2 regions of the Pseudoalteromonas sp. SCSIO 43201 genome follow, and region 2 is predicted to be linked to the other one. Evidence: predicted binding sites of a transcription regulator. Region 2 holds the regulator's gene; the other holds the start of a gene.
The links. The regulator FliA, encoded in region 2, starts transcription of late flagellar genes. The targets are predictions, from matches to a motif close to CTAAAGNTNNNNNNNNNNNNGCCGATA.
Positions count from the first base shown of each region.

Region 1 (20,171 bases), 180 kb from region 2:
TATTTTTTCTACGTGCCGCTAGTGCGACAGATGCGCCTTCTAAAGAAAATAACTTAGCTGCTGCCATACCTATTCCTGAACTTGCGCCCGTCACTAAAATCTTTTTACCTTTTAATAGCATCGTCCATACCTTGTATATGTTTTATTCAGCTCCACTCTATCATTTACAGTAAATGCGTGTAATATGTTGGATTAAATATCCAATATAACGGAAATTCGAGAGTTAATATTATGAGTGATGGTTTAAGTTTCGATTACATAGGCAAGTTGATCCGTAGCTATCGTTCTGCTGAATGCACAAGCTTACAAGCATTGGCGGATAGATCTGGTGTTAGTCGCTCAATGATAGCTCAAATTGAGTCAGGTCAAACCGTACCAACAATTGCGGTACTGGCAAAACTGGCAGAAGCCATGAACTATGAGCTAGCAACATTAGTTCAACCGCCCGGACGAGCTTTGAATATCAGTACCTCTAGAGCAACAAAAGATAATATTATCAGTAAAGTTGACAGCCCATTTACCTGCCATATATTGAAAAAGCAAAGTGGTTTATTTACTACTGAAATTTATCAATTTTATTTTAATGAGGCTGGCAAAACATCCTTTTCAGCTAATGTGAGAGGTTCCATCAAACACCTATGGTTGCAGCAAGGCAAATTAGATATTTATGTAGCAGGCAATAAAATAAGTGCACAACAAAATTGTTTAACTACTTTTAATGCAAATATCCCGCATAGATTAGAATCTAGATCGGAGCCACTTGCTAAGGGACTTTTCTTTGTTGTTTATTAACTAAGTTTGCGTTTTGGCTAGTGCAGGCAATAGATTTACTTGCCTTTTAACCAAGAGAGGTGCGTTTGTAATCTGGATTTGGGACTTATTCGCCTCTCTGGGGAGGAAATATTAATAATATTATTTAGAATTATAATATAATACGAGAAAAGTAGAATTCAATGTGAAAATATAGGCAATTATGGGTGTAGATAAGATAGCAGAGTACTATTTGATATTTGAAAATTTAATGAGCAATAACAGTTCAATTACAACAAATGATAGAGCTGATTACTATTGCCACCTAGGATATCCTCATGTGAGCGTCAAAAAAATTATAAAATTAAAGGAAGAGTACACATTAAAATCGATCAAAGATTTCCATTTTATAGGGGAAGTTATTTGCAAGGAAGATATCTCGATGATTCTTTCAAAATATAACCCATATCGGTGTCGATTTTTTCCTATATCAATTAGTGACAAAAGCTCTGAGACTCTATCTAAATTTAGCTTAATTTCGTTTGAAAATAAAATTCCATGTGCAGATATGGGGAAAAGTGATATTTTTGTTTTCCCTAAAAGGAAGAATCATATAAAGATATTATCCTTATACCTTGATTTAGAGAAGTTAAAAAAGATCCCGAAACATAAAAAACACATTTTTATGGTTGAAGAAGCTGAAGGTACTATAATCGTATCTAAAGAAATCGGTGAAGAGTTATTGACCTACTTATCAACGAATAATGATTCAAGTCTTTTAGTCAAGCCAATTTATGAAGATGGAAAAGTTCCGGAGTTATTTTAATGGAAGGTTTTTTTGAATTAAGTGTAAAGTCACTAAGCACTTTCCCACTAAAAGAAAACATAAAAGGGGAGTTAGCTCCCCCTGATTTGGTCTTTGACTTTTACCTATTTCCAAAAGTTTTTATAAATAATAGAATTTTAGAGAAACTATCGCCTTTTTTAAAAAGTAATATTGAAATTCAAGAAGGTGCTGTAGAATTAAAATTTTCAGAGTTAGAGTTGAGCTATTGTTATCTTTACGTTGTAGGTTGTGATAATGATTCACACACCAATGAAAGTACACATATATTTAGGAGTGAGGATAATAGCTCTTTGTTTTTGAGCAACGAATTAATTAAGGAAATGAGAAAAAAATCAACTAATGGTGTTTTATATCGCTGGAATTAAATCCTTAGTAATAAATGAGGCTTTATCAAAAAAGCTCATCCGTCACCCTTCAGTTAAAAAGTGAGGGTGATAACTTTCTAGACCGAGAACAGAGAATTAGTGCCTGTGGGTGAAGCCCTTAAAAAATCGACGACGAGTACAATACATCTAAACAACAGTAAGAGATTGTGTCCACATAGCAAAACCTGATTTCAAATAATAAGTACAACACTTATAGAAATACGCATTTTTCGCTAAAAATCAAGCAATATTACTGCGACTTGTCAACATGTAAAGTACCATCGTGAGACTGTTTAGCTTGAGTTAAAAAAGAAACCAAATAAGCAGGCGTTATTATCTTCAAAAAGCGATTATTGAAATTGTGCGCTTGTCGCATAATATCAATTGGAGGGGGCGCATTAGTTGCGAGGGAGAGTGTATCGATTGCTATGTTACGAAGGATAAACGCTAAGTGGCCGGCTCTATACTCACAGCAAGTTACATACCTAAAAGAGGTCAACACGCTAATTCTGCACTGAGGAACATGGATTTTTTATGCAGGTAATATCTTAGGTTACGGTTGAGGCTTGCAGTAGCTTTTTATACTTTGCAGGGGTTATTTGCATGATTGATTTAAACTCTCGGATGAGATGGGCTTGATCGGCGTAGTCACACTCAAGGGCAAGTTGGGCAAGATTTATGTTTGGGTTTTCTTTTAATCTCTGTCTTGCTTGTCGCGCTCTATAGATGCGTGCGAGATGCTTTGGGGTGATCCCACAGTGGAGCTTAACTTTTCTTTCTAATTGACGTTTACCGATTGGAGTTTGAGTATATGCTTCATCGAGAGGTGTTAATTTTGCGATATGACTGAGTAGAGTTTGTGTGTACAAGGCTGAGTGATGTTGGGGTACTTGCACTGAAAGCATTGGATGTAGCAGCGTCAAAAGTAACTCAAAACTAGCATGAGATTGCAGGCTTTCGACCATAGTTGCTATTTTACAGGGGTCAACTAGAGGATGGTTAACTGCTTCTAAAAATGCAAACCCAGCAGGCTTGAAACGGATACCGCAGAAGCATGTCGCTTCCGAATAAAATACTTTTACTGACTTTGTTGCTGTTGGCTGAATATAAAAAGGAGCAGTGACTCTGTTATTATTTAGCCATACTTCACCACTAATGGGGATGATGATGCCATTAGCACCATCACTTGGTAGCCATGCTTCGCCCTGAAGCGATGTTTGTGCAAACCAAACAGCTTGCACATAATTTGCTATTTCACCCTCTGGGCGATACATACTAAGACATAAATCAGTTATCATTAAACTCAACTGTTGGTTTAAACATCTTAACTATGCGATTCCAGCTGTTGATAGCGTTGATCGCAATAGTTAGTGTTACTAGGCTCTTGTCGTCAAACTCAGACGCTAACTCTTGGTAGAAAGTATCTTCAATTACCTCTGCGTTTGTCAACTTTTCGCATAGCGAAAGCGCTAATCTCTCTTTAGTCGTGTAAAATGTCATGTCTTTCCATGCACTAAGACCGATAATACGGTTTGTTGACTCACCGCTATCAGTAGCTTGAGTTGTGTGCATTGCGATACAAAATGCGCATTGATTTAGCTGTGATGCTCTAAGTTTTACAAGCTCCCAAATTTTAAGTCCGAAAGTGGCTTCGGCTTGTTGTTTAAGTAGCTCTTCCTGACCTAATAAATGTTGAATTAATTGTGGTGCTTGATTGAAATAATCTGCTCTTTTCATTTTTTGTTTCCCTCTGAATTGGTTATGCGGCCAGTGTAGTGACCAATAAGAGGAAAAAATTGAAAAAAAACGTCTTTGTGTAAAATAAAAAGCAGTTCGCAAACAATGTAATTTCTTTACCTCATCCATGTTTTCATTACGTCTAAGGTAAATTAAAGTAGGGTAAATCAGAGCAATGTGCCAGATGAGTCTATATTTAGGATCATTAATGGTATTGATATATATCAGAATAAAAAGGATGTAGTTGTTGTAATGCGAGAATCCACACCAAATCAGAAGCTGTATCGGTTGCCAATTTTAGACAGGATATGGAGCGAAGCAAATTGCCAAGTTATGAACAAAGAGCAGCGTTTTGTGCCAGTTGATTTTGCGCTTGCTAAAACCGTTTTTGACATCATAGGTATTAGTCAGGATCAAGCACATAAGTTAAAGTATCAGTATGCGCATAACTATACACAGTTTGTCGAAGCGATTATAAAATTAGCACCACAAACTACGGAAAAAGTCGAATTACTACAGCATATTACGTGTGGAGCTTCGTGTCCGCAAAGTTACCATAATAAACTAAATACGGTAAAACAGATGGCTGATGTATTGTCTGCCGACGATCTAGCATGCTGGAATACAAACGGCTATGTTGTCGTCAAAAATGCGATTAGTCCATCAAACTGCCAGCGTGCCCTAAGCGTGATTTGCGATTTTTTAGACGTTGATATAAATAATCCCGATACTTGGTATAACTTGGATGGTGATAAGATCAGTAAAACGATGGTACACCTAGTACAACATAGTGCTCTAGAAGAAAACAGAAACGCGGCAAGAATACATAAAGCCTTTAGTCAATTATGGCAAACTGAACGCCTACAAGTATCTGCTGATAGATGCGGTTTTAACCCACCTGAAACCGTAAATGATGTTTATCAGGGGACTGACCTTCATTGGGATCTCGATTTTTCTCAGCCGCTCTCTTTTGGCACCCAGGGTATTTTGTACTTATCAGATACATCTAAAGACCAAGGTGCCACTACGGTTGTACCAGGGTTTCATCATAGACTTGCCAATTGGCTCGATGATATGCCATTTGATCCCAATCAACCTCGTCCAGATTATTTTCACCAACAAGGTTCTCAAGCAATTGCTGCTAATGCAGGTGACTTGGTAATTTGGCATCATTTTTTGCCCCATGGCGGCAGCCCGAACAAAGCCACCATGCCAAGGATCGTACAATACATTAATATGCAACCGTTACCGACGGTTTAAGAGGTGAAAAAATCTAAATTTAACAGTTTTTACTCTGAGTGAACTTAGTGTTAACATCACTGATGTAATGAGCGTTGCAGTTAACGTCATAAATAGTTGATATAACACAAGGATCTCCGATGCGACTTGCTTTTTTTAGTATATTTACAACTAAAAGTCCAACAAATGGCGCGTTGCGTAAACTAGATAGGAATAGCCTTAAGCAGCTCAACTCACTGGCAGAGAGTAGTCCGGGTTTTGTGTGGTACATGGGTGAAGATTGCGAGTCTGTGGCAGCGACAGATTTATTTGGTTGTACTGATGTGCTTGTTATTTTGGCTGTCTGGCGCTCAGAGAGAGCCTTGAGGGAATTTATGTCTCACTCTCTTTGCCAAAAGGTGTTTAGCCGTTCAACCGTCTTTTTAGATGGCTCAGATCCAGAACATTACGTTGTTTGGCGCCTAGAAAATGATACGCTACCTACTTTACATGAAGCTAAGGCGAGACTTGATTATTTACGTCGTTTTGGTAGTTCAGACTATGCGTTCAATTGTAATGGATATAGCGAATATCAACTATCATCGCAACAGGATCTGTTGGCGTGACATCTTGAAGCCATAAAGCGCATTGCGCTTTTTATGCCGTATAGTTGTAGGGATATATTAGGGCTTGTTGGCCCACAAGGATGTGGGGTAAGGTGATTTTGCTGGAGCACAGAGTCTTTATCGCCTGACTCACACAGCATAACAATGCTACGCAGGTGCTGCCTTCTATAAATACTAGTCAAACTGCTGCAAAAACAAATTTGAGGGATCAACAGGCCCTAGTATTGACCAGAGTAAGTGCCGTAGCTTACTTACTCTGGTTGGCTTAATACTATTTCTAGTAGACTTTACAAATCAGTCCTTTTAGATAAAAGCCCTCGGGATAGTTACCTGCAATAGGGTGATCAGCTGCTTGGTTTAAACGCTCCATGATAAGTAACTCTCTTCCTGCATCCAAAGCGGCATCTGCAACGACTTTTTGAAACAGGTTTTGTTCCATTAAGCCCGAGCACGAAAATGTTAACAAAGTCCCGCCTGGCTTTAGAATTTGCATCGCAATCATATTGATATCTTTATAACCACGACATGCTCCAGTAAGTTGTGCTTTGCTCTCTGCAAATTTGGGTGGATCCATTACGATGGTATCAAATTGACGGCCTTCATCTCGATATTGTCGCAGCAATTTGAACACATCTTGTTTAACAAACTCTGCCCGTGAAATATCTAACGCGTTGTGTTCGACATTTCGTTTTGCGGTGTCTAGCGCTGGTTGTGATACATCGACGTTAATGACCTTAGCACAGCCACCACGTAGCGCATACAGGCCAAAAGTGCCCGTGTAGCAAAAGCAATTTAGCACTTCTTTGTCTTTAACAAATCGCTCAAGGGCTGCTCTACTATCTCGCTGGTCTAAATAAAACCCAGTTTTGTGTCCAGAAATAATATCGACTTCAATTTTTAGGCCATTTTCATTGATGGTAACTGGATTTTTGGGCGCATCCCCTAGAAGGGGCCCGGTGATTTTGTCTAAGCCTTCTTTTTTGCGTACATCTACATCAGAACGCTCATAGACATGGCATTCAGGGAACAATGACTTAAGCGCCATGACAATTTCGCCTTTGTGACGCTCTGCACCAGCACTGAGTAATTGACAAACCAAGTAGTTATCAAATTTGTCAATTGTTACTCCAGGAAGGCCATCTGATTCTGCTGCACATAGACGAAATCCAGTTAACTCACCTTCATCGATGACGTACTTGCGTGCGTCTAGCGCTCGAGAAAGTTTTTGCTCAAAGAAGGCTTGGTCAATATTTTGTGATTCATCAAAAGTCCAAACTCTGGCTCTGATCTGTGAATCAGGGCTGTAAGCTGCAGTTGCAAGGTATTTACCATCACTGCTGTAAATTTTGACGATATCGCCAAGTGCTGGCTTACCTTTGACTTTTTTAATAGCCTTAGAAAAAACCCAAGGGTGCTTTCTGTTCAAGGATTTTTCTCTGCCAGGTTGCAGGTATAACGCGCAAGTCATAAATTTTCTCTAATCTTTCTTGATACCTGCCATTTTAGAGAAGGGTGTGGCAACATACAATGAGTAATCTCCACTCACCTAATTGAATGCTTGTACTTAGCAAATTGATATAGCGTATGATTTACTTCATGAGTCAAACCAAATATAAGGCTTGAAAAGCAAAACCGTTTTGATAGAAAGTAGATAAAAGTTGAGCTTAATGACACTGAAAATACCAGAACTAGAACAAGCATGTGAAGCGTTCATGCTGACAACGCCTTGTGCAGATACAGCGCACGATCTCTCCCATATCAAGCGTGTAGTGCACGTGGCTAAATTAATTTGTGACGGTGAAAAAGCCGATCCTGCTGTAGTGATCCCAGCAGCTTGGCTGCATGATTGTGTCGCAGTTGCAAAAAATCATCCTGATAGACCGCTTGCCTCAAAGCTGGCGGCGGACAAGGCGATACAGTTTTTGGCCTCATTGAATTATGATCCATCTAAACTCGACGCAATTCATCATGCAATTGTCGCGCATAGTTTTAGCGCGGGCGTTGCGCCCACAACACTCGAAGCAAAAGTGGTTCAAGATGCTGATCGTATGGATGCACTGGGTGCTATCGGTATTAGCCGCTGTATGAAAGTGGGTGGTGCAATCGCTAGAAATCTTTATCATATTGATGATCCGTTTTGCACACAAAGAGTGGCGGATGACAGTAAATACACCTTAGATCACTTTTTCATTAAGTTGTTACACATCAAAGATAATATGCATACAAAATCTGCATATCAAGAAGCTGAGCGTCGAACTCAATACATGTTAGATTTCCTAGCGCAGCTTCAATCAGAAATCACTCGCTAGCTAAGCGCTTAAGCGGCAGTAGCCTCTGATTCTATTAACTATATCTGATAACCAGCCAATTATTGTATTGGCTGGCATACCATTATACTAATGGGGTCGTAAAGACCACCTATCTGGTCATTTTTTTAACAAAGACCACCACAAATAATGCAAGTGAAAAGCTTCCAGTAAATGCCTCGATTGCAGCGATCAGCCTAGAAATTCCCACAGGTGTGATATCGCCATAGCCTAATGTAGTAAAAGTGACGACGCTAAAATAAAAACTATTGAGTAGTGCTGTGACATTATCTGATAAACTGTTGGTTAAATTTAACTGCATGATTTGATCTTGGAAAGAAACACCGAACAAGAAATAACAAAACGCACAGGTGATTATCATCCCAAGGCTAAAGCGGATAACGTTCTCTGGCTTTTCACCATAGCCACACAATAGATCAACGAAACTAGATATTAGGTGACGCTTTGAATATCTAGGGTATTGCGCATGGCGCATACGTAGCTCTTTATACGTAAAGCGCCCAACCATCTCAAAAAGCCCTTGGTTTTCGGCACCTTTGCGCAGCAAGCGATAGATTTCTTCAGACTGTAAAAACAAATCTTCAGCCTCCTCCGTTGCTCGGTTTTTACGGGCTTCTAACGCTTGCTGTTCTTGTAATAATTGCTCTCCAAGCTCCATATTATCTATGCGTGTATTTTCTAGTTTTACGCCCAGCAGGTTAGTGTTCTCTAGGTTGCAGCAGTGGAGACTTGCTTCTCTAAGATCAGCTTTCATGAGAGAAGCATTCTTCATGGTGTTATTGAAAAGGTGAGCACCTTTTAAGTTGGCTCGGTAAAAGTTGCTGTAAGATAAATCATAGCCGTGATGATGCTCGAAGTTTACTAAGTTGAGTCCTTCTAAATTTGCTCGCTTCAGTTCCAAGCCTTGCAGCAGTCCGCCACGCTTTGCATAACGCTCAAGCTTTTGACTCAGCTCTAAGCCGCTTTTATCAAACTTATTATCATGCCAAAAGCAGTAACCTGAGCCCATATCTATTTCACTGCACTTCTTTCCCTCAGGTGACACATATTGGCAAGTAGGTTTTTCAGCCATTGGTTGCCTAATCTAAAGTACCTTTTCACTAAGCGTAGCAGCAAAAAATAATATTTACGGTGATTTGACTAAAAATCTTTCCAATTTCTAGTGTGTTAGAAATTTATAGATAACCATAAGAGCTGAATAAGCGAAGCGTTGTTGTGTCAATTAGGTCAGTGAAATGACTTTAGTGACTAACTCATACTATACTACGCGCTTTCAACAGCAGAGAGTCTAATTTCTTGCAATATCTGTTAAAAAAAAGCCGAAAACGTAAGACCGTGGCCATAAAAATAAAGTCAGGTAAGGTCATAGTTTATGCACCAGAGCACATATGTGAACAATGGCTTTATAGCTGGGTAAACAGTAAATCAGATTGGATTGCATCAAAATTGGCGCAGGGCGTTGAGCATACAAAGAATAGGCCTCTTACTACGAACAAAATAGCAATATTTGGTGATAAGTTTACGATCATCAAACAAGCGCAGGCGCTTTCATTTATCGACTTTGATAAAAAGACATTGAATTTAGATGAGAGCAAAGATAGTTGGGGTGAGCTTTTAAAGTTATTGGAAATGACATTAAGTGACTATCTCGATATGGCTATCGCTAAGTACCAACCTGATATTAATGCTCAATTTGATACTTTAAAAATAAGACTATACAAAAGCCGTTGGGGAAGCTTTTCCTCAAAAGGAGTAATTGCATTTAATACCTTATTGGTTGGTGCACCCAAATGGGTCATTGAATATGTCGTGGTACATGAACTGTGTCACTATCATGTCATGGCGCATAACTCCTCGTTCTGGAGTTTGGTAAATATCCACTACGGTGAAAAGTACCAAGATGCACGTAAATACCTTAAGGAGCATGGCAGAGCATTAATGATTGAAAATTAACTTGTTCATATCAATCTCGTCTTTTTGGTCTAACTTTTCCGGCTCTTGCTAATAGCTTTTTGAATGTCGGGCACTCGAAGTGACTGGGAGCTGGACACTTTGCTGCGTGGTAAAGTCCATCCCTAACAGCGCTTAAATGCTTGATGGTATTATCCAGCTCTTCTGCTTTCTTTTGTAACTTTACGCGGTCTATATCGATGTCGCCTTGTGGCGTAAACATTGTTGCGATTTCATCTAACGAGAAGCCTGCATTACGGGCTAAGGTGATTAATGCTAGACGCTCAACAGTTGAAGGTGCAAAAACACGTTTTAAACCTTGCCGTCCAATAGAGCGGATCAAGCCTTTTTCTTCATAATACCTAAGTGTAGACGCAGGTAGCCCTGACTCTTTTACAACCGCACTGATATCCATCAATTACCTTGACTTAAAGTTAGCTTTAACTTGTAGGATAGCGTGGAAAGATCAAAATAAGGAGTGAAAACGTGGAAAAACTAGAAATTTTGTTACTCGCATCCGTTATTGGCATTGGCGCTACAATTGTTATGGACATATACGGTGCTCTGTTAATGCGAATATTTGCGATTGCGCGATTGGACTATGCCTTGCTCGGTCGATGGGTTGGGCACTTTTTAAAAGGAAAAGTGAGCCATAATGGAATTGCTCGAAGTGCGCCTATTGCAAGAGAAACCATACTGGGATGGTTGGTTCATTATGTAACTGGGGTGGTTTTTGTATTTTTATTTCTTGTATATCAAGGAAAGGCTTGGGTTTATAATCCAGACCTTTGGTCTGTTCTGGCTTTTGGTGCGTTAACAACTGTTTTTCCCTATTTCATTATGCAGCCATGCTTTGGAATGGGGATCGCGGCATCTAAATTACCTAACCCACAAAAAGCGAGAGTAAAAACGTTAGCTACGCATCTAGTTTTTGGTGCTGGGATGTATTTCAGTACAATTGCTCTTACTTCATTCTGAAGTTATGCAATATATTCTTAATTTTGCTAAGGCTTTTTTGAATGGATGGTGGAGGGAGCTGGATTCGAACCAGCGAAGGCAGAGCCGTCAGATTTACAGTCTGATCCCTTTGGCCGCTCGGGAACCCCTCCTAGATGGAGATATGCTTTGAAAAATGGTGGAGGGAGCTGGATTCGAACCAGCGAAGGCAGAGCCGTCAGATTTACAGTCTGATCCCTTTGGCCGCTCGGGAACCCCTCCATATTTTTAAAGCGTTACAATTTGTCAATGGTGGAGGGAGCTGGATTCGAACCAGCGAAGGCAGAGCCGTCAGATTTACAGTCTGATCCCTTTGGCCGCTCGGGAACCCCTCCTGAACAAATTGTAGGTGTTGTTTGATGGTGGAGGGAGCTGGATTCGAACCAGCGAAGGCAGAGCCGTCAGATTTACAGTCTGATCCCTTTGGCCGCTCGGGAACCCCTCCTAAACAACGGCGGTGATAATAACAAAGTTTTTTTCGAAGTAAAGAAAAGTACTAAAGTTTTTCTGAAAAATGTCGATATATTCTTAAACGGTAAAATAATCGGTTGGAATACATGCAAATTGATGGCATTTTAATCTCAGAGTCGCAACTAGGATCAGCGTTGAACGTTTGTGTTCATGAAACGCGTTCAGCTGACTTTGCAATGCTGTTGTCTATGTTATCAACAGACGCACTAGATTTTAGCCAATTTCATTTACCAAAATCCGAACAAAGTGAGAAAGACAGCTCCGAGGCAGCGTTAAAAAGGCAATTTGAAATTGGCCCTCAAAAACCCCTTGCTTCTGAACAGTACAATATGCTTATTGGGCAGCATAATGCACAGCTCATTGCTTCTGGTGCGATGACAACATTCAGGCTGAAAGAAAACTTACACCCCGAGCCTCTTGCAGCGCGAAATGACAAAAAACATATTCCACTGGAAGTTGTTGAAAACCTTGAACCTGCAGCTAAAAATAGGCTTGCTAAATCGTTGGGTAAGCTCACGCTTGTGGCAGACAAACAACTAGATGCTGCGGCATTTTATGATCAGGTCGCAGCGGGGGGAATGCAAGAAATGCTGCGTACTAGTGCCTAAGCTCTGTGAAATCTCGCGGATCTGTTCACACCACCTTGTACATTTTGCCCTTATTTTACCGCACCAGCATCAATACCAATAAAATAGCCTAGTTATCGACAATATTTCCTTACTTTAAAATAGCTTTCTTGATTAAGACAATTGGTGTGCGTCCACTATTTTTAACTCAAATAGGTCAGCTTGAGCATGCAATAAGACTCATCATTATAGGGTTATGGCAAGCTGAGGCAAATACGCGGGGCTGAGATTGCTCAAGTGGCATGGCACTTTTTGTACTTCTTATTACTACCACACGGACAAAGGTCATTCCTCCCAACTTTAGTAACTGGTGTGTCATAAAGCTCACCGTCAACGTATTTCCATGCTCCTTGTTCAACGATAAAGTTTGACCTTTCATGTAAGGTATAGAGACAATTTTCAGCAATATAATATGCTTTGAACTCAACAACTCCCGATGGTTCATTTGCTATTTCTTCGAGCACCTCAAGTTTGATGAACTTGGCATAGTCTGCAAAAGCAGCAATATCTCCAACACTATTATCAGGCCGTTTTGCGGAACTATATGTATTATGGATGTAATCTGCATCTTTAACACAATACGCACTGTAGCGAGAGCGCATTAATTTTTGAGGTGTTTCTGCGGTTTTTACACCAGTTATATAGGGTTCACAACATTGTGAATATGAAGTAGAAGAGTTGCAATAGCAAAACATAGTGACATTTTATCTGAGGTTATGTCTCGCTATTGTAGCGTTTTACATACCTTGAAAACAATGGATTATGACATCAGAAGCCGGAAGCTGCATCTCTTTGATTGCCTTCGCTGATGAAAAGTCTTTCCACAATACGACCGACGCAAAGTTTCCGTTGCTGATAGCACTTTTAAGCACGTACTCAAGGTCATAAATATGTTTTTTCCTAATCACTAGTAGCTTACTCGTATCAACAGAACCACTCTCTAGTAAAGATTTGTTAGGTACGTTGTCCGGAGCGATGAGCAATGTCCAAGCATGCTTGTTTTGGCATGTATGTAAGACTTTTAGTAGCGCAAGACTTGCGGTAATTTCATCTTCTACCCACACTTCATTTATGCGATTTGCTGCATTGTACGTAGTAGGTGTTGCGATGAGAGATGCGTCGGTACGTAACATAGTTAACTTACTGGCTATTTATACAGTATATGTATACAGTAGTTTATACAGTTGTTTAATGCAAGAACAATTGTGAATTTTTTAGACAACTCTACCCAGGCAGCACCAAGTTCAATGCGTCGAACGCAAGCTTTTTTATTTAACCTTAGATTATTTCAATAATCAGTGGTTTGGATATGCAAAGAGGTAACTTATAGTTTTTAAATAACTCTTAATTGACTCTCTTGTTTCAGCTGTTGAAGTATTAACCATCTGAAAATAAAGATATAATAAGTCTATTGTGTTTTACATTGCTAATGTTTGTGGATGCCAAAATATCAATTAAGTCAGTCAAATTGTTTCTACGGACGTGTAATAACGGTGGGTGTACGACAGACAACATAGGTTAAAGTGTTAGATATTTTGCAGTGACTGTTTCTTAGTATGACGCATTTGAAACCGTCACTGTGGCGCGTGAGTCAGTGAGTTCGTTTGCAATAGCTAGCGGCTTATATGCTGAAGTTGATGAATTTGTTCGTAAAGCGTTGCCGCGTAACATTGGGCATCGCGATAGCGTTTAGTTGTCAGAAACCTTCTCACATCCTGTAGTACTTGCTCAGCCCCTTTATGACCTTGGCTACTTGCCAGAGTAAGCCATGCTGCTGCATGAAACGGACTAGGTGGAACGCCTTGACCTTTCATAAATAGTAATCCCAAAAAGAACTGTGCTTTTAATTCTCCCGACATGGCTGCTAAACGTAGCCACTTTGCTGCAAGTGGAAAGGACTTTTCTTTTAAATAATATAAACCTTTCTTCAGCGCTTGTGCATTATCAAGGGTATCTGGAAATTTTGCATCTGCTGTTAATGGTGAAGTGACAAATTCAAGCACATTCAGCAGCTGCTGCTCTAAATCATGATTTGCTGAGTTATCAGTGCTGTTTTGATCCATATCTATATTCGCAATAATATTTATAAGCAGAGTGTAGCTGAATTTTAACTAATTTGTCCGAGTTTTAAAGTGATTCGTGTTAAAATCCAACCACTTGTTCCTCTAAACCGTAAATTATACTTATGCTCGAACGCTTATTTTCACTACAAGCCATGCACACCAATGTAAAAACGGAGGTGATCGCAGGCTTAACGACATTTGTCACCATGGTTTATATTGTCTTTGTTAACCCAGCAATGCTTGCAGAAGCAGGTATGGATCATGGCGCTGCTTTTGTGGCAACTTGTATCGCAGCTGCAATTGGTTGCTTTATCATGGGGTTATGGGCTAATTACCCATTGGCATTAGCGCCAGGTATGGGGTTAAATGCTTTTTTCACTTATGGTGTAGTACTTGGCATGGGATACACGTGGCAAAGTGCCTTAGGTGCCGTTTTCATGTCTGGCTGCCTTTTTTTGTTATTGAGTATATTCAAAATAAGAGAATGGGTAATTCAAGCAATACCTCTCGTTTTAAAACGCGCGATTGCAGCTGGTATTGGCGCATTTTTGGCCTTGATAGCGCTTAAAAATGCGCAAATTATTGTGGCCAGTCCTGCCACCTTAGTGCAACTTGGTGATATTACCTCTCCTGGACCTTTATTAGCCATTGCGAGTTTCTTTGTTATCGCAGCGTTGATGTATCGCGAAGTTAAAAGCGGCGTTTTGATTAGCATTTTGCTAGTAACCGTTATTGCATGGTGGATGGGCTTGGTTGACTACCATGGAGTCGTAGATATACCACCAAGTATAGCGCCCACTTATATGCAGTTAGAGTTAAGCGGAATTTTTGAGCTCTCAATGCTAAGTGTTGTTTTTGCATTCTTATTCGTAGATTTATTTGATACCAGTGGCACACTTGTGGCAGTTACTCAAAAAGCGGGGTTGTCTGATGAACATGGCAGAATGCCGCGTTTAGGTCGAGCGCTTTCTGCCGATAGCACGGCAACAATAGCCGGCTCGGTTCTTGGTACGTCAACGACAACATCGTATATTGAGTCGGTCTCGGGAGTCTCAGTAGGCGGGCGTACAGGCTTAACTGCCGTTGTTGTTGGTTTATGCTTTTTGTTAATGATGTTTTTTGCGCCTTTAGCTCAAATGGTTCCTGCTTATGCGACTGCCGGGGCAATATTGTATGTTTCTGTCTTGATGCTGCAAAACTTAAAGCTGATTAACTGGGATGAAATGAGTGATGCTATACCTGTGAGTGTCGTGTTGTTAATGACGCCGCTGACGTTTTCTATTGCTCATGGCATCGCATTGGGCTTTATTTCCTATACAGCGGTAAAATTGATGTGTAATAAAGCCAATGAAATAAGTATCAGTGTCTGGATATTGACCTTTTTGTTTATTATCAAGTTTGCAGTGACATAACCAACACGCAATATATAACTAATTAACTTGAGGTTAGGATAAGGAATGAGCTAATTCATTGTTGCTAGAGCACAGCTTAGTTTTGTTCCTTGTCTAGACCTGAGAGTTTTAGGGAAAACATCGCTTCCGCTAAGGTAGCTACATTATATAGACAAGGCGAGTTTACGCACCACTAGTTGGCTGTTAGAAGTGAATTTAACGCAGTCAGCGCTAACTGGCTGCTAGAAAGGTATTAATTATCAGAAGCTCAGGTTTATTAGTAAAAGGCTGGATTGCCAACCTTTTACTTAAAACTCTGGGATCACCACTTCTTCTTAGGCGCAAACAAAACGTCTAAATCATCTTGTTCTTGTTCTGCTTTCTTTTTCACAGCCGATGCGTTAGAGGCTCTAAGCTCGCTACTTATCTCTTCCAAATAGCTTTCAAGCTGTGCTTTTTTTTCTTTTACATATTCGTCGTTATGTGAAACTGCACATATTGTCGCGTATGCTTTTTCAAAGTATTGCCTAGCAGAACCGACCATGTTTGCAGTACGTGCTGAGAGGCCTCGTTTGATTTGACTTTCTACATTTATTCTCAGTTGAAAGCGCTCAAGCCTCCGATCTTCATTTACAAATAGCTGCGTATCAACTTTACCTTTACTGTGCTCAGAGCGAAGTAACTGACGCAGCTTTTTTATCCCTTGGACTAAAGAGATAATTTGTTTGTCGTTATCGGGTAGGGCAATAGTATCAGAGTCTGCGGTCTTTTCAGGTGTAGAGTTTAAACGCTCTTGAGACTCGTGTAATCGACTTTTTAACTCTTTTGATGTTGGCGACAACTCCACCATCGCCGCAAGTGCATCGTGCACTCGACGCTGAATAATCCGAATCATCGCTTCAGACATCGGGATATTACTGCCATTCATAATGACGTCTTCGGCTTCTTCTATTACGCGCTTTTGCTTAGCAAGCTCCTTGCGCCTCTCTGCTTCTTGTTTCTCTTTATGTTGCTGGATTGCGCTCACCCACACAGCTATGACGATAAGTGCAACAATCAACATTATTATAATCGAAACAAACATACTGAAATCTCTTTCATGCAAACAACCAGTCTAATTTTTTTATCTTACATGAATTCTTACTATTCTGAACAGGTTTACGACAATTCAACGAAAAAAAAGATAAGGAATTCATCATTTTTTAGTATAGCTGATGCTAACGCGCATGCTTAATTTTAGTAAAATATAGTTGAACACTAAACAAAGGGCGTTTGAAGACTCTGAGCGTGCCCAGAAAACGAAAAGCAAAATTGAACAGGAAAATAAAGATATTTACACCTCCTCGTCTACCTCATTATAAGCAAATATGCTAGCCTAGAGCTTAAGTGTTTAAAATGTTAACGTGTCGTTTTATCCTAATAGCATTTGATTTCGTTACATTAAATGTTCATGCAATGACTTGGTATCAAAGCCCAATAAGGTAAAACAGTATATTTTCTAAACCGACGCAGAGGTGATATCCGCTTTAAAACTACTAGCCGTTTTCAGTTTGTGAATTAACACCTTACGTAGTTATGACAAAGCAATGGTCCTTACGACTGACCGAAAAGCCAAGCACGTGCACTGTGTTGTTGTGGGCGAACAACAATACTATACGCTAAACTTAGCAAACTTATATAAGTCAGCCATTGGCTGATACCCGACTTAATAGAGATCATAAGAATAAAAGCAATATGAAATTACAACAATTGAGATACATCGTCGAAGTGTTGAATCACAACCTAAATGTGTCAGCAACGGCGGAAAGCTTATATACTTCTCAACCAGGTATTTCGAAGCAAGTACGTATGCTCGAGGATGAGTTGGGTGTACAAATTTTTGGCCGCAGTGGCAAACATCTAACACATGTAACTGGGGCGGGAAATGAAATAATTAATATTGCGCGCGAAATTTTGAGTAAAGTTGAGGGAATTAAGGCGGTCGCAAACGAACATACTTTGCCGGATCAAGGAAAGTTAAATATCGCGACAACGCACACTCAGGCTCGCTATGCGTTGCCTCCGGTTATACAGGGGTTTATGCAAAAATACCCAGCGGTATCTTTACACATGCATCAAGGCACACCTCAGCAAATTTCTGATGCAGCGGCCCGGGGCGATGCTGATTTTGCGATTGCGACGGAAGCTTTGCACTTATATAGCGACTTGGTCATGTTACCCTGTTACCATTGGAATCGAAGTATTGTGGTCGCTAAAGATCACCCATTGGCACAAAAAGGTAAAGCATTGACGGTTCAAGATGTAGCGAAGTACCCGTTGATCACCTATGTTTTCGGTTTTACAGGTCGCTCTGAGCTTGATAAAGCATTTAATGCACATGGATTAGAGCCACATATCGTGTTTACTGCGACAGACGCTGATGTAATAAAAACCTATGTTCGTTTGGGGTTGGGGGTAGGTGTATTGGCCTCTATGGCATTGGATGAAAAGTCAGACAGCGATTTAGTTTGTATCGATGCCAGTCACCTCTTTGAAGCTAGTACCACAAAAATTGGCTTTAGAAAGGGAAGTTTTTTAAGGGGGTACATGTATGACTTTATTGAGCGGTTTGCTCCACATTTAACAAAGGATGTTGTTGAGCGGGCAAGTTTACTACGCAATCAGGATGATATTGATAAGCTATTTGAAGGCGTTACATTACCGGTTAAGTAATGCACCTGACCTTGCATAAAAGCTTATACTTGGCTGCAGGATCTGTAATTAGCGCAAATAAGGTATGCTCGTGCTCATTTATACCAATTGTCTTAATTAAGTGATGTATTTTGAGGCGAGAAAGCCTTGTCGATAACTTCGCTTCCGCGTCTTGCTCACGCCAAGGTATAGGTAAGGTCAAAATTTTGCTACTTAGTTGTTCTAAAAAGAAATTTTTAACGTAGTCAGCGTCAGATTTGACCCTTCAAATTGAACAAGTATTAAGACTAATCGGTATAACACTGAACACTGCTTTTCAACTTACGAGTAAAACAGGGAAGGGCAGTGTTTTTCGTATTGTTTTTGAAAATACGAAGCAAGCTTTTTTATTATAGTTGCGTGTAGCGAAGGGGGGCTCAAGTCACTTAAATACTTTGTGCTTCCCCTTCATAAAGATGGTTACTCGTACGGGAGAGGATCCGTAGCATTGTTAAGCTCAAACGCTTCAAGGCGCTCTTGACATGCTCCACACTTTCCGCAGGCTTTCTCACGTCCATTGTAACATGTCCAAGTGTCAGCGTAATCTAATCCCATCTCTAGTCCGTCTGTTAAAATATCAATCTTCGAGTTGTTAAGGTACGGGCTCACGATTTCAACAGCGTCGTAGTTTGCGATGCGGCAAACATCATCCATTTTTTTGACAAACTCAGGACGGCAGTCCGGGTAAATAGCATGATCACCAGAATGCGCACCGTAAAATACTTTACTCGCCTGTAAAGAAACCGCATATCCAACAGCAAGAGAGAGTAAAATCATATTCCTATTAGGCACAATTGTGCTCTTCATGCTTTCCTCTTCATAGTGTCCCTCGGGGACTTCTATGTCATCGGTTAAGCTCGAGCCTGCTAGCAATTGGTTTATCGCTGAAATATCAACAACCTTATGAGCGACGCCAAGCTTTTTACAAACATTCGCGGCGACTCGTAGCTCTTTTACATGTCGTTGACCATAATTGAAAGATAATGCGTAGACTTCATGCCCCTCGTTGACGGCCTTGTTTAATACGGTGTAAGAATCCATTCCGCCAGAATAAATTACGACAACTTTTTCGCTCATAGGTGTTTTGCCTCGATTTTGATAGAGGTTTACTTCAGGGCGCGATATACTACACGGCCGCTGGGTAAATAACAATTTTCTAGCGGTAATTTTCGACAATTTTATCTTAAACACGGGGCCATTTTGTACAAGGTTAACGAAATATTCGAAACAATTCAGGGGGAGGCTAGCTTTACAGGTACACCTTCGATCTTTCTCCGTTTACAGGGATGTCCCGTAGGTTGCTCATGGTGCGATACAAAACAAACATGGGAAACAAACGATACGTTCATCGTTTCCTTAAGCGAAACAGTTGAAAAAAAGGCAGATTCAGAGTTTTGGGCAAATGCCAGCGCCGATGATATTTTGGCTACATTCGAATCGCGAGGCTATCAAGCAAAGCATGTTGTTATCACCGGTGGTGAGCCTTGCATGTTTGATTTGAGGCCATTGTGTACCTTGCTTCATGATAAAGGGTATAGCACACAAATCGAGACCAGTGGCACTTTCGAAATTTTAGCCCCTAAAGAGACATGGGTGACAGTATCGCCAAAGATTAATATGCGTGGCGGTTATAAAGTGTTGCCAAGCGCGATGGCTCGAGCAGATGAGATTAAACATCCTGTCGCGATGCAAAAGCACATTGAAGAGTTAGAGCGATTATTTAAAGACACTAATATTGAGCCTAAGTTAGTTTATCTTCAACCTATTAGTCAAAAAGCAAAAGCGACTAAGTTGGCGATTGACAACTGTAAGGCAAAAAACTGGCGTCTGTCTGTTCAAGTTCATAAATACCTTGGTATTAACTAACTAATTACCCCGAGTACAGGTTAACTAGCAGCAATCCATAACAGTCAGTTTGACACATATCACGTGAATATACTTCTAATTAGGCATTTATTGGTGTTGATTTGACTACAAAATGTGTAGGCTCTTTGGTATGAGCAAAGTGATTAAAAGACTTTGGCTTCAAATTTACGATGATAATCAACTGTTTTTTGATAGCACGGAAGCTGCT
Region 1 covers NZ_CP072683.1:1,596,295-1,616,465, forward strand. Annotated here, with positions in the region: gene J8Z24_RS06880 (SDR family NAD(P)-dependent oxidoreductase) at 1-121, opposite strand, end outside; gene J8Z24_RS06885 (helix-turn-helix domain-containing protein) at 232-792, shown strand; gene J8Z24_RS06890 (imm11 family protein) at 974-1,576, shown strand; gene J8Z24_RS06895 (hypothetical protein) at 1,576-1,962, shown strand; gene J8Z24_RS06900 (helix-turn-helix domain-containing protein) at 2,511-3,260, opposite strand; gene J8Z24_RS06905 (carboxymuconolactone decarboxylase family protein) at 3,250-3,699, opposite strand; gene J8Z24_RS06910 (phytanoyl-CoA dioxygenase family protein) at 3,877-4,959, shown strand; gene J8Z24_RS06915 (DUF3291 domain-containing protein) at 5,079-5,543, shown strand; gene J8Z24_RS06920 (class I SAM-dependent methyltransferase) at 5,821-7,011, opposite strand; gene J8Z24_RS06925 (HD domain-containing protein) at 7,211-7,852, shown strand; gene J8Z24_RS06930 (ion channel) at 7,962-8,942, opposite strand; gene J8Z24_RS06935 (M48 family metallopeptidase) at 9,206-9,823, shown strand; gene J8Z24_RS06940 (helix-turn-helix domain-containing protein) at 9,834-10,235, opposite strand; gene J8Z24_RS06945 (DUF2938 domain-containing protein) at 10,307-10,798, shown strand; tRNA gene J8Z24_RS06950 (tRNA-Tyr) at 10,845-10,929, opposite strand; tRNA gene J8Z24_RS06955 (tRNA-Tyr) at 10,954-11,038, opposite strand; tRNA gene J8Z24_RS06960 (tRNA-Tyr) at 11,067-11,151, opposite strand; tRNA gene J8Z24_RS06965 (tRNA-Tyr) at 11,177-11,261, opposite strand; gene J8Z24_RS06970 (VC2046/SO_2500 family protein) at 11,374-11,895, shown strand; gene J8Z24_RS06975 (YchJ family protein) at 12,147-12,608, opposite strand; gene J8Z24_RS06980 (hypothetical protein) at 12,651-13,046, opposite strand; gene J8Z24_RS06985 (tetratricopeptide repeat protein) at 13,527-13,976, opposite strand; gene J8Z24_RS06990 (NCS2 family permease) at 14,099-15,388, shown strand; gene J8Z24_RS06995 (hypothetical protein) at 15,690-16,451, opposite strand; gene cysB (HTH-type transcriptional regulator CysB) at 17,102-18,079, shown strand; gene queC (7-cyano-7-deazaguanine synthase QueC) at 18,518-19,174, opposite strand; gene queE (7-carboxy-7-deazaguanine synthase QueE) at 19,298-19,963, shown strand.
Region 1: the regulator FliA is predicted to act here: its motif matches at 11,313-11,339, upstream of J8Z24_RS06970 (VC2046/SO_2500 family protein).

Region 2 (12,630 bases):
CGTTGCTGGCTTTGCTATCTTATTGATTAAAATATATTTTTATGAAATATTGCATTTAAGTATAGAGCAGATCCCCTCAAGTATTGAGCATGCGCTAGAGATTATCGCGTGGATGTTTTTAGCTCTGAGCTGCACTATGATAGTGATTTCCGCGATTGATGCCCCTTACCAAAGTTATAATCATCATAAACAACTAAAAATGACCTTACAAGAGGTGAAAGATGAATATAAAAACGCCGAAGGTGATCCGCAAATAAAAGCCCGGATCCGCCGTACTCAAAGAGAAATGTCGCAGCGGCGGATGATGCAGGATGTGCCAGATGCAGATGTTGTAGTAACAAACCCAACTCACTATTCTGTCGCGCTAAAATACGATACTGAGCGGGCTGGAGCGCCTATTGTTCTGGCAAAAGGGGTTGATGAATTGGCGATGCAGATAAGAAAGATTGCAATTGGCCGAGATGTACCCATCGTTGAATCTCCAGCGTTGACTCGTTCTCTTTATCATACAACAGAGATCGGAGATCAAATTCCAGAGCAATTATTTACAGCAGTTGCTCAAGTGCTAGCTTACGTTTTTCAACTTAACCGTTTTCAAAAGGGCAAAGGCAAACGGCCAACTGCCTTAAGCAAAAACCTACCAATACCTAATGAACTTAAGCACTAGTTAATCTTGATTTCAAGCTGGAATACATATTGCATCGATTTATCTGTGTCAAATTTTTGCATGTGTTAAGTTATGGAATTTAAAGCAGTTTTACAGCAACTCAATCGAGATAAAAAAGAATACGCTAAGGGGGTGGGGACACCTCTGTTGGTATTAGCTGCATTAGGTATGGTTATTTTACCTTTACCACCTTTTTTACTCGATATTTTATTTTCTTTTAACATAGCACTCGCGCTGGTGGTGCTCCTGGTGACGGTTTACACCATGAAGCCATTAGAGTTTGGTATGTTTCCAGCAGTACTATTGATAGCCACAATAATGCGCTTAGCATTAAATGTTGCAAGTACCCGAGTGGTACTTCTTGAAGGGCACAATGGTGGTGATGCCGCAGGTAAAGTAATTGAGGCATTTGGTAGTGTGGTTATTGGTGGTAACTATGCCGTTGGTCTGGTTGTATTCCTTATTCTCATCATCATTAATTTTGTCGTTATTACCAAAGGTGCAGGCCGTATTTCTGAAGTATCCGCACGTTTTACACTTGACGCAATGCCTGGTAAACAAATGGCGATTGATGCTGACCTTAATGCAGGGTTTATTTCTGCCGACGAAGCAAGAACTCGCCGTGATGAAGTGACACGTGAAGCTGACTTTTATGGCTCGATGGATGGTGCCAGTAAGTTTGTTAAAGGTGATGCGATTGCTGGCATAGTGATCTTAGCAATTAATATTATTGGTGGTCTTTTTGTTGGCATGATCCAACATGACTTAAGCTTTGGTCGTGCGATGGAAGTGTATACTATGCTAACTATCGGGGACGGACTGGTCGCACAAATCCCTTCATTATTATTGTCTATTGGTACCGCGATAGTTGTTACTCGTCAAAATGAATCGCACAACATGGGCGATCAGTTTAAGAGTCAGCTTGGTAATGAAAAATCACTATCGATTGCTTCTGGTATTTTAATTACGATGGGTCTGGTTCCAGGCATGCCTCACGTTGCTTTTTTGGGTTTAGGGGCTTTGTTGGGTTACATCGCTTACTACACCAGCCAGCAGAAGAAAAAAGCCGAAATTGAAAAGGCAGAACAAGCGGCGAAAGGCTCTTCGGCAAAAGGTGGGCAGCAGCAAGAGCAAAAAGAGCTTGGCTGGGACGATGTTCAACCTGTCGATGTAATAGGTCTAGAAGTTGGTTACCGTCTCATCCCACTAGTCGATCAGGCACAAGGTGGTGAGTTATTAAGTAGGATCAAAGGAGTTCGTAAGAAGCTCTCGCAAGAATTGGGCTTTTTAGTACCACCAGTACATATTCGCGATAACCTAGAATTAGACCCTAATGCTTATAATATTACTCTAATGGGAGTAGGCTCTGGAACTGGTGAGTTAAAGCATGGTGACGAATTGGCGATTAATCCAGGGCAAGTATTTGGCCCAATTAAGGGCATAGAAACCAAAGACCCAGCATTTGGATTGGATGCGGTATGGATTAAGCCGGATCAGAAGGACGAGGCGCATTCTCTTGGTTATACAGTTGTTGATGCAGCAACTGTAGTTGCCACTCATATCAGTCAGCTGCTTACAAATAATGCTTCATTGTTACTTGGCCATGAAGAAGTACAAAACCTTTTAGACATGCTAGCTAAAAGTCACCCTCGTTTAGTTGAAGGCCTTGTACCCGATATCTTGCCGTTGACTACGGTGGTTAAGGTATTACAAAATTTACTTAATGAAGGCGTTGCTATTCGCGATATGCGCTCAATTGTGCAAACACTTGTCGAGTATGGCCCTCGCAGTCAAGACCCTGATGTACTAACCGCTGCAGTGCGAATTTCCCTACGTAGACTAATCGTACAAGATGCTGTTGGAGGAGACGATGAAATCCCTGTCATAACATTGGCACCTGAGTTGGAACAGATGTTGCATCAGTCACTTCAGAACGCAGGTGATGAGGGGGCAGGCATAGAACCTGGCTTGGCAGAGAGGCTTCAAGAGTCATTAAAAGAAGCACATCATAACCAAGAAATGCTAGGTGAGCCGTCCATCTTATTAACCTCAGGTATGTTAAGAAGTGTATTGTCTAGGTTTGTTAAACACACTATCCCAGGTTTACGAGTGATGTCGTATCAAGAAGTGCCTGAAGAGAGACAAATCAAGATAGTAAGCTCGGTAGGACAATAGAGGATAAAGGGGCTGTAACATGAAAATTAAACGTTTCTTTGCAAAAGATATGCGTACGGCTTTAAATGAAGTTAAAGAAGAGCTTGGCGCAGATGCTGTCATCATGTCTAACAAAAAGCTGGCTGATGGTGTTGAAATTGTTGCTGCAATTGATAATGACCGCACAGCTGCACCGGTGCAACAACCTACAACTGGCCGAGCTAGTGCACCAAAAGAAACACAAACGCGTTTTGTGCGACCAGAGCCTCGTCAAGCACAACCAGCTAAGCAAGCTCAGGTAGCTGACAGCTTAGAGGCGCTTTTGGAGCGTCAAGCTCCACGTCCTCGCTCACCAGAGCTTGCCTCTATGTTCTCGCAGTCAGGCATTGACACAGAACAGATGCTAGGCAACCAACGCAAGATGCAACCAGAGGCGAAGCCTACTTACAGGTCAGCGCCACAAACTCATCGTCAATCTTTTGACTTTGAAGATGAAGCCACAGAGCAATCGAAGCCGTGGGGAGAATCTGATGACCTCGATAATGGCTTTGGTGATGATTTAACTGAGGTTCATAGCAAAAAAGATGAAATGAGTGCAATGCGCGAAGAGATGAACTCAATTCGCCAGCTGCTAGAGCATCAGGTATCTGGGCTAATGAAACAAGAAATGGCGCGTCGCGATCCGACACGAGCTTGCCTTGTAGACCGTCTGGAGGGGATGGGGATTGATAAAGAAGTTGCTGAACAAATGGCATGCTTCATTCCAGATGATGTATCAAGAAAAGAGGCGTGGAGTGCACTCTTAAATATGGTCATAAATCAGATGCACACCACCAACAATGATATTTTGCGTCAAGGTGGCGTTTTTGCAATGGTCGGCCCGACTGGTGTAGGTAAGACAACGACAGTGGCAAAACTTGCAGCATTGGGCGCGCAAAAATACGGTGCAGATAAAGTTGCACTTATTACAACGGATACCTACAGAATTGGCGCTTACGAGCAACTAGCAACCTATGGTAGAATCATCGGCTGTCCAGTTAAGCAAGTAAAAGATGCAAATGAACTTGCAGAAGTGCTTTATCATTTACGTAATAAGCGTCTAGTATTAATAGACACGGCAGGAATGAGTCAAAGAGATTTGCGCTTAACTGAACAGTTAAATACACTTATGCGTAGCGCAAGAGTTGATATTAGAAGTTATTTAGTGTTAAGTGCGACATCACAAATGAACGTGTTGCAAGAAACGGTAAGACACTTCCAAAAAGTAAATTTAAGTGGCTGTATTTTCACAAAACTTGATGAAAGTCTAAGTTTAGGTGAGATTATTAGCATAGCGATTCAAAATCGCTTGCCAATAGGGTATCTTACCAACGGTCAGCGAGTGCCAGAGGACATTCGTGTAGCAAATGCTCAAAAGCTAGTAAAAAAGGCTGAGCAACTGTATTTAAAAAGAATAAAAGCACAGCACTCTCGACGTGTACCTGTAGCGTCAGAGTCAGTAGGAATGTATGATTAACACAGTTTTAGATCAAGCAAGTGGCCTGCGTAGAATGAGTCAAAGTAGCAACCAGGGTGTAAAAGTCATAGCCGTGACCGGCGGAAAAGGGGGAGTGGGAAAAACCAATGTTTCGCTCAATACCGCTATTGCTATGGGTCAGCAAGGACAGCGTGTTCTTGTTTTAGATGCGGACTTAGGCTTGGCAAACTGTGATGTGATGCTAGGTCTAAGAGTCGAAAAGAATTTATCACATGTCTTATCAGGAGAGTGTGAACTAGATGAAATTCTAGTTGAAGGGCCTGCAGGTATAAAAATTGTACCAGCTACGTCAGGGTCTCAGAATATGGTTGAGCTCACTCCAGCAGAGCATGCTGGGTTAATAAGAGCTTTTAGTGAACTAAATACACAATTTGATGTGTTAATTGTTGACACTGCAGCCGGAATTTCGGATATGGTGTTGAGTTTTTCTCGTGCCGCTCAAGACGTACTCGTGGTAGTGTGTGATGAACCGACATCCATTACAGATGCCTACGCATTAATTAAAGTATTAAGTCGAGAACATGGAGTTTACCGCTTTAAAATAGTGGCCAATATGGTTCGTAGCATGCGTGAAGGTCAGGAACTTTTTGCTAAACTATCAAAAGTGACCGATCGTTTTCTTGACGTTGCTCTAGAGCTTGTCGCGACAGTACCGTTTGATGAAAATATGCGTAAGTCATCACGTCGACAAAGGGCTATCGTTGATTTATTTCCAAGCTCTCCTGCAGCTGTTGCTATTAAAGGCTTAGCTACGAGAGCGGCTAAGTGGCCAATTCCTCATCAGCCTTCTGGTCATTTAGAATTTTTTATTGAACAACTTGTAAACGGGTGATTATGGCTTCTCCGGTCAACAGAGCTGCGGGATATCAAACTTCTGACCATATTCATAAGGTGGTTGAAAGGCATGCTCCACTTGTCAAAAAAGTGGCGTGTCACCTAATCGCTCGACTTCCGGCAAGCGTGCAACTTGATGATTTGATCCAATCAGGAATGATAGGGTTAATTGAGGCAACAAAAAACTTTGACGCCAGTAAAGGTGCCAGTTTTGAAACTTTCGCGGGCATACGTATTCGAGGTGCGATGCTTGATGAAATTCGTCGTGGAGATTGGGCTCCCCGATCTGTCCACAAAAATAGCCGAATGGTTGCAGAGACTATATCTGAGCTCGAATCTCTCCTTGGTCGAGAACCAAAAGACACTGAAATCGCTGAAAAACTTGATATATCTCTAGATGAGTACCATCATATTTTACATGATGTAAATGCAAGCAAAGTAATAGGCATTGAGGATCTTGGGGTAGACGAAGATGTGATTACCCCTGCAAATAGCGATTTTGCGCTAGACAAACCGTTTAATAACGTTAAAAATGAACGTTTTAACGAGTCTTTAGTAAATGCGATAAAATCATTACCAGAAAGAGATGCCATGGTTTTGTCGCTTTATTATAACGATGAAATGAATTTAAAAGAGATTGGCGCCATTTTAGATGTCAGTGAATCTCGAGTAAGTCAAATTCACGGTCAGGCAATGATAAAGCTAAAAGCTAAAATCAATGACTGGATAAATTAGAGTACATAAAATAGTTGGGTTCGAACCTCACTGGAGGAAGTTTTGGATAAGAACATGAAGATTCTCGTGGTTGATGATTTCTCTACTATGAGAAGAATAATCAAAAACCTATTAAGAGATTTAGGCTTTACAAATGTTCAAGAAGCTGATGATGGTAGTACAGCACTTCCGATGCTACAAAATCAGGAGTTTGACTTTGTAGTAACTGATTGGAATATGCCAGGAATGCAAGGGATCGATTTATTGCGAGCAATACGAGCTGATGCAAAGTTGAAACATATTCCTGTGCTTATGGTAACCGCGGAAGCAAAAAAAGAGCAGATCGTTGCTGCAGCACAGGCTGGGGTTAATGGTTATATCGTGAAACCATTTACGGCAGGTACACTTAAAACCAAGCTTGAAAAAGTATTTGAGCGCTTAGGCTAACAGCAAGGGGAAATGGCCTATGTCTGTAAACGCTGCGCCTCAAATTACACTCGAGCAAGCTAAACAACTTGTAGAGCTATTAGAGCAAGGTGAACAAGAAAAAGCGGATCAGCTGATTTTAGAGGCTGCTAACAAAGAGCAATCCGAGTTATTTGCAGAGGTTGGCAAGCTTACTCGTCAGTTACATGAGTCATTGAAAAACTTTGAGCTGGATACTCGCCTTGCAGACCTCACAACGGAGGCCATTCCTGACGCTAAACAGCGCCTCAACTACGTCATGGAAATGACGGAGAGCGCTGCAAACAAAACGATGGACGCTGTCGAAGAGAGCTTACCGTTGGCACAAAACCTTGCCGACGAACTAGCACAAATAAAGCCAACTTGGGATCGTTTAATGAGTAGAGATATTCAGCTCGGAGAATTCAAATCTCTGTGTCACGACCTAGATAGCTTTATGCAGACTTCGAAAACACGTACGGACGAGTTACAAGGTTTGATGACAAACGTGCTCATGGCACAAGATTATCAAGACTTAACTGGTCAGGTCATCCGCCGTGTCATTGAATTAGTTCGAGAAGTAGAAGATAGTCTCATTCATCTCCTTACTGTGTTTGGTTCAGCAGACGAAACACAGGCCGGTACTAAATCGAATGAAAATGAAATAAAAACAACAGAGACTATCAGTGATGAATTGTCTGGGCCTGAAGGTCCAATTATTGACGCTGAATCACGAGACGACGTGGTTTCTGGTCAAGACGAAGTCGATGACTTGCTATCTAGTTTAGGCTTCTAGTTGGAGAGTGTGTATGAGCTTTGAAGTCGATGAAGATATCTTGCAGGACTTTCTTGTTGAAGCAGGCGAAATATTAGAGCTTTTATCTGAGCAGCTTGTTGAGCTAGAAAACAACCCTGAAGATAAAGAACTTCTTAATGCGATTTTCCGTGGCTTCCATACTGTTAAAGGTGGAGCTGGATTCTTGGGCATGACGGAGCTGGTAGACGCTTGTCATGGTGCGGAAAACGTATTCGATGTGTTACGACAGGGGCAACGAAAAGTAACTTCCGAATTGATGGATGTTATCTTACAGTCTTTGGATACAATCAATGAGATGTTTGCTTGTATCCAAAATCGTGAAGAGCCTGAAGCTGCTGATCCTGCGTTGCTTGAAACACTTCACAAACTCAGTCAACCAGCATCTGAGGACGAGGTAGTTGAAGAAGTCGCTTCAGCACCTGTTGCAGAAACTGAACCAGTACCTGAAGTTAGTGCAGATGATATTTTATTTGACGTCGATACTGATGGCGACGCCAGTTCTAGTATTGATGAGATAACTGAAGAAGAATTCGAAAATTTACTTGATGAGTTACATGGTTCAGGAAATGGTCCCGCTCCGACCAGTACAGAAAGCCCGGAAAGTGCACCACCAAGCAGTGATGATGGCGACATTACTGATGACGAATTTGACAATCTATTAGATGAGTTACACGGTGTCGGCAAATTTGGCGGGGCACCAAACAGTGAAGACCCTGTTCCTAAAGAAGCTCAAGCACCAGCGCAAGTCAGTGAGCAAGCAAATGCCAACGGTGGAGACGATGAGGAAATCACAGATGACGAGTTTGAAGCCTTATTAGACGAGTTACATGGAAAAGGCAGTGCGCCAAAAGCAACTGAAGAAGCGGTAACGCAAGCTCCAACGCCACCACCCAAACAGCCTGAAGCGAAAGCAGCTTCAAAACCGGCGGCTAAGCCAGCGGCTAAACCAGCTCCTAAAGCCGAAGCAAAACCTGCGCCTCAAAAAGAAGCAGAGCCTGCAAAGGCCGCAGCTCCTGCAGCTAAAAAGCCAGCTGCACAAGCAGAAACAACAGTACGTGTCGACACAAAACGTCTTGATGAAATCATGAATATGGTCGGTGAGTTGGTATTGGTACGCAACCGTTTGGTCAGTCTGGCGAATAACACAAATAGTGAGAGTATGGGTAAAGCCATATCAAACCTTGATGTGGTGACAGCTGACTTGCAAGGTGCTGTAATGAAAACTCGAATGCAACCCATCAAGAAAGTGTTCGGTCGCTTTCCTCGGGTTGTAAGAGACCTTGCTCGAAGCTTAAAAAAGGAAATCAATCTTGTTTTACAAGGTGAAGAAACTGATTTAGATAAAAACTTAGTTGAAGCGCTTGCGGATCCGTTGGTTCACTTGGTACGAAATTCTGTTGACCACGGAATTGAGATGCCAGATGTTCGAGAAGCGTCTGGTAAGCCAAGAATGGGAACCGTGACACTTTCAGCTTCTCAAGAAGGGGATCATATTCTACTGACCATTCGTGACGATGGTGCAGGTATGGATCCTGAAAAGTTGAAGAAAATTGCTATTAATAAAGGCGTGATCGATTCAGACCAAGCAAGCAGATTGTCGGATACCGAAGCGTACAATCTAATATTTGCCCCTGGCTTTTCAACAAAAGAACAGATATCTGATATTTCAGGCCGCGGCGTCGGTATGGATGTCGTAAAGACTAAAATTACCCAACTTAATGGCTCTGTTAATATACAGTCAGAACTCGGAGTTGGCACTGTATTAGAGATCAAGGTTCCATTGACACTGGCCATTTTACCTACCTTAATGGTTGTGGTTGGAGAGCAGACTTTCGCACTACCGCTTGCGGGAGTGAGCGAAATCTTCCACCTTGATTTGACAAAGACCAATGTAGTTGATGGACAGCTCACTATCATTGTTCGTGAAAAAGCCATACCACTGTTTTATCTCGAACATTGGCTGGTGAAGGGCGCAGACCGAAGCATGAGAAAAGCAGAGGGTCATGTTGTAATAGCTCAGATAGGGACTAAACAAGTGGGTTTTGTTGTTGACTCCCTTATCGGTCAGGAAGAGGTGGTGATAAAGCCCCTTGATGCCTTATTGCAAGGTACACCAGGTATGGCTGGGGCAACTATCACTTCTGATGGTGGCATTGCTTTAATCCTAGATGTACCTAACTTATTAAAACACTACGCTTAAGTTTTTAAGCGTAGTCAAATGCTAGAGCGGTTTGACTGCTCTGCTGTAGAGCAAAATAAAAGAGCGTTGCCAATGGCAGTTAAAGTATTAGTTGTTGATGACTCGAGCTTCTTTCGTCGCCGAGTCAGTGAAATCTTAGAAAAAGATAGTGAAATCAAAGTTATAGACTTTGCAGTTAATGGTAAAGAGGCGGTTGAAAAGGCCGCTTCGTTGCGTCCAGACGTGATTACAATGGACGTAGAAATGCCAGTACTCGATGGTATAAGCGCTGTAAAGCAAATAATGCAAGCGACGCCAACCCCGATACTGATGTTTTCGTCGTTAACGCGGGAAGGCGCCAGTGCAACGTTAGACGCGCTTGATGCGGGTGCTGTAGACTTTTTGCCTAAAAAATTTGAAGACATTGCTAGAAACAGCGAAGAGGCGATAAAGTCATTACAGAACAAAGTGAAAGAGATTGGCCGACGTCGAGTGAGCCGATTTACACGGCCAAGTATTTCGACTTCGAATCGAACAATAGAGCCAAAGCCAGTCCGAAACGAGACATTAAGACCAGCAGTGCCTCAGCCAGATAGAAGCTTTCAAAGATCGGCAACCACTTCTTCACCGGCTGCCTCTGCCGCAAGAGCATCTGGGAAAAAATATAGTTTAGTAGCGATTGGCACTTCAACGGGGGGGCCTGTTGCGCTGCAAACAATTCTAACGCAAATACCTGCAAACTTCCCTCATCCGATCCTGCTTATCCAACACATGCCAGCCGCATTTACCCCTGCATTTGCAGCCAGGCTACATAGCCTGTGTAAGATTAAAGTGAAAGAAGCAGAGCATGGAGATAGACTCATGCCTGGAGTCGCCTATCTTGCTCCTGGTGGAAAGCAAATGATGGTTGAAAGTCGAGGTGGCAGTAAAACGTTAAAGGTTTTTGAAGATGATAGTCCGAGAATAACCTACAAACCTAGCGTTGATATCACCTTCGCAAGTGTCGCTAAAGCATATGGTGGTGACGCATTAGCTGTTGTGTTAACTGGTATGGGAGCTGATGGTAGAGATGGCGCTAGGATGTTAAAGCAGGTAGGAGCTACAATCTGGGCACAAGATGAAGCTACCTGTGTAGTGTATGGCATGCCGCAAGCGGTTGCGAGTGCGGGCCTAGCATCAGATAGTATTGCGTTACAAGACTTTGCGTCGAGAATTAACAAGGAAGCGGGTAATCAATAAGCCCACTGGCAAAGTTACGTTGCCGAAGCTTGCAATTATCGAACTTTTAAAACAAAAAATAACATTGAGTTTGTATAATAAAGGCCGCATTATGCGGCCGTTATGAGCGAAGGAATATTGAGTGAAAATTTGGACGGTAGCAAATCAAAAAGGTGGCGTGGGCAAAACCACAACAACGGTAAGTCTGGGCGGTATTTTAGCTGAACAAGGCCATCGTGTTTTATTGATTGATACCGACCCTCATGCTTCACTGACTTATTACTTTGGTATAGATTCTGAAGAGTTAGAAGTTAGCGTTTACGATATTTTTATACGTGGAAATAGCATGACGGGGGAAGAGATATTGCAAGCACTTTGCCCGTCAACCATTGAAAACCTTGATATCCTTCCTGCGACTATGGCTATTGCCACGTTAGACAGGAGTATGGGCAACAAGACTGGCATGGGTCTGATCTTGAAAAAGTCTATTGAGAAAATTGCGGATCAGTATGATTATGCGATTCTGGATTGTCCACCGGTACTTGGTGTATTGATGGTTAATGCGCTTGCTGCAAGTGAGAGAATATTGGTCCCAGTACAGACAGAATTTCTTGCCTTGAAGGGACTCGATAGAATGATGCGAACTATGGAGCTGATGCAATCTTCACAACAAAAACAATACCAGTATACGATAATACCCACGATGTATGATAAGCGTACAAAGGCATCTTTAGAGGCATATAAAACATTGTTGGCGACTTACAAAGACGCAGTTTGGCCGGGTGTGGTTCCTGTTGATACAAAATTTAGAGATGCCAGCCTTGCACAACAAGTTCCGGTGCAGTTTTGTCCAAAGTCTCGGGGCGTATTTGCCTATCGTGCTTTGTTGGATTATTTAAAGCAGCTAAGCTAGAGAATAGAATGAGTAAGCACTTATTTGCAAATGAAAAGGTAATGAAACAGTACCTTAGTGCATTACTACAGGAAGAGCCTGAAGTACAAGATTGCGCTTTATCACCTGTTGCGAAGCTATTGGAACAGGTAAAAGACCCTGATGTGGAGCAAGAAATAGTTCCCGCAGCCGCTGACATTAAGCCAACAACGATTGAATCGATGACTGAAGTACAAGAGCAAGAGGTGAGTAAATTTGCTCAAGATCTTGAAGTCACTGAAAATACATCTATTATCAAAGAACAGGCAACGATAGAAGCGACGTCAGCGCGTGACGCTTACCAAGAAGGTGAGTTTCAAGCATTATTTTTTGAAGTTGCAGGTCTAACGCTCGCGGTTCCGCTGAAGTCTCTTGGCGGTATACACCAGTTAGGTGAGGTCAATCAATTGTTTGGCAAACCTAAATGGTTTAGAGGGGTGATGTTAAACCGCGAAGAAAAACTAAATGTTGTAGATACTGCGATGTGGGTGATGCCTGAAAAATTGACACCTGAGCTTCAAGATAGCCTGAATTATCAATATCTAATCATGCTTGGAGATAGTAGTTGGGGGCTATTGGCAGAAAAGCTCGTCAATAACTTGACACTCAAGCCTGAAGACATAAAGTGGCGTACCAGCGACAGCAAGAGACCTTGGCTAGCTGGGGTGATAAAAGAAAAAATGTGTGCGCTAATAGATGTAGAGAATTTAAACCGTTTGCTAGAACAAGGCCTCGATAGTCGAGAGCAGTAACTAGTATATTGATGGAGTGAGACCATGAGCCAAGATAGACTACTTTCTGCAGACAAAAATGCTGATAGTAATGATGAAGTATTGCAGTGGGTTACTTATAAGCTTGAAGAGGAAACTTACGGTATTAACGTAATGCAAGTACAGGAAGTGCTGCGCTATACAGAAATTGCACCTGTTCCAGGCGCACCAAGCTATGTGCTTGGTATTATCAATTTGCGTGGTAATGTCGTTACCGTAATAGACACGCGAGCAAGGTTTGGCCTTCAGAGCGCGGAAGTTACAGACAATTCACGGATCGTAATTATCGAAGCTGAAAAGCAAGTGATCGGTATTTTAGTCGACAGTGTTGCTGAAGTTGTGTACTTGCGTAGCTCGGAGATTGA
Region 2 covers NZ_CP072683.1:1,419,629-1,432,258, forward strand. Annotated here, with positions in the region: gene flhB (flagellar biosynthesis protein FlhB) at 1-667, shown strand, start outside; gene flhA (flagellar biosynthesis protein FlhA) at 740-2,842, shown strand; gene flhF (flagellar biosynthesis GTPase FlhF) at 2,862-4,337, shown strand; gene J8Z24_RS06105 (MinD/ParA family protein) at 4,330-5,190, shown strand; gene J8Z24_RS06110 (RNA polymerase sigma factor FliA) at 5,193-5,927, shown strand; gene cheY (chemotaxis response regulator CheY) at 5,970-6,353, shown strand; gene J8Z24_RS06120 (protein phosphatase CheZ) at 6,373-7,146, shown strand; gene J8Z24_RS06125 (chemotaxis protein CheA) at 7,160-9,367, shown strand; gene J8Z24_RS06130 (protein-glutamate methylesterase/protein-glutamine glutaminase) at 9,440-10,585, shown strand; gene J8Z24_RS06135 (ParA family protein) at 10,707-11,477, shown strand; gene J8Z24_RS06140 (chemotaxis protein CheW) at 11,486-12,247, shown strand; gene J8Z24_RS06145 (chemotaxis protein CheW) at 12,272-12,630, shown strand, end outside.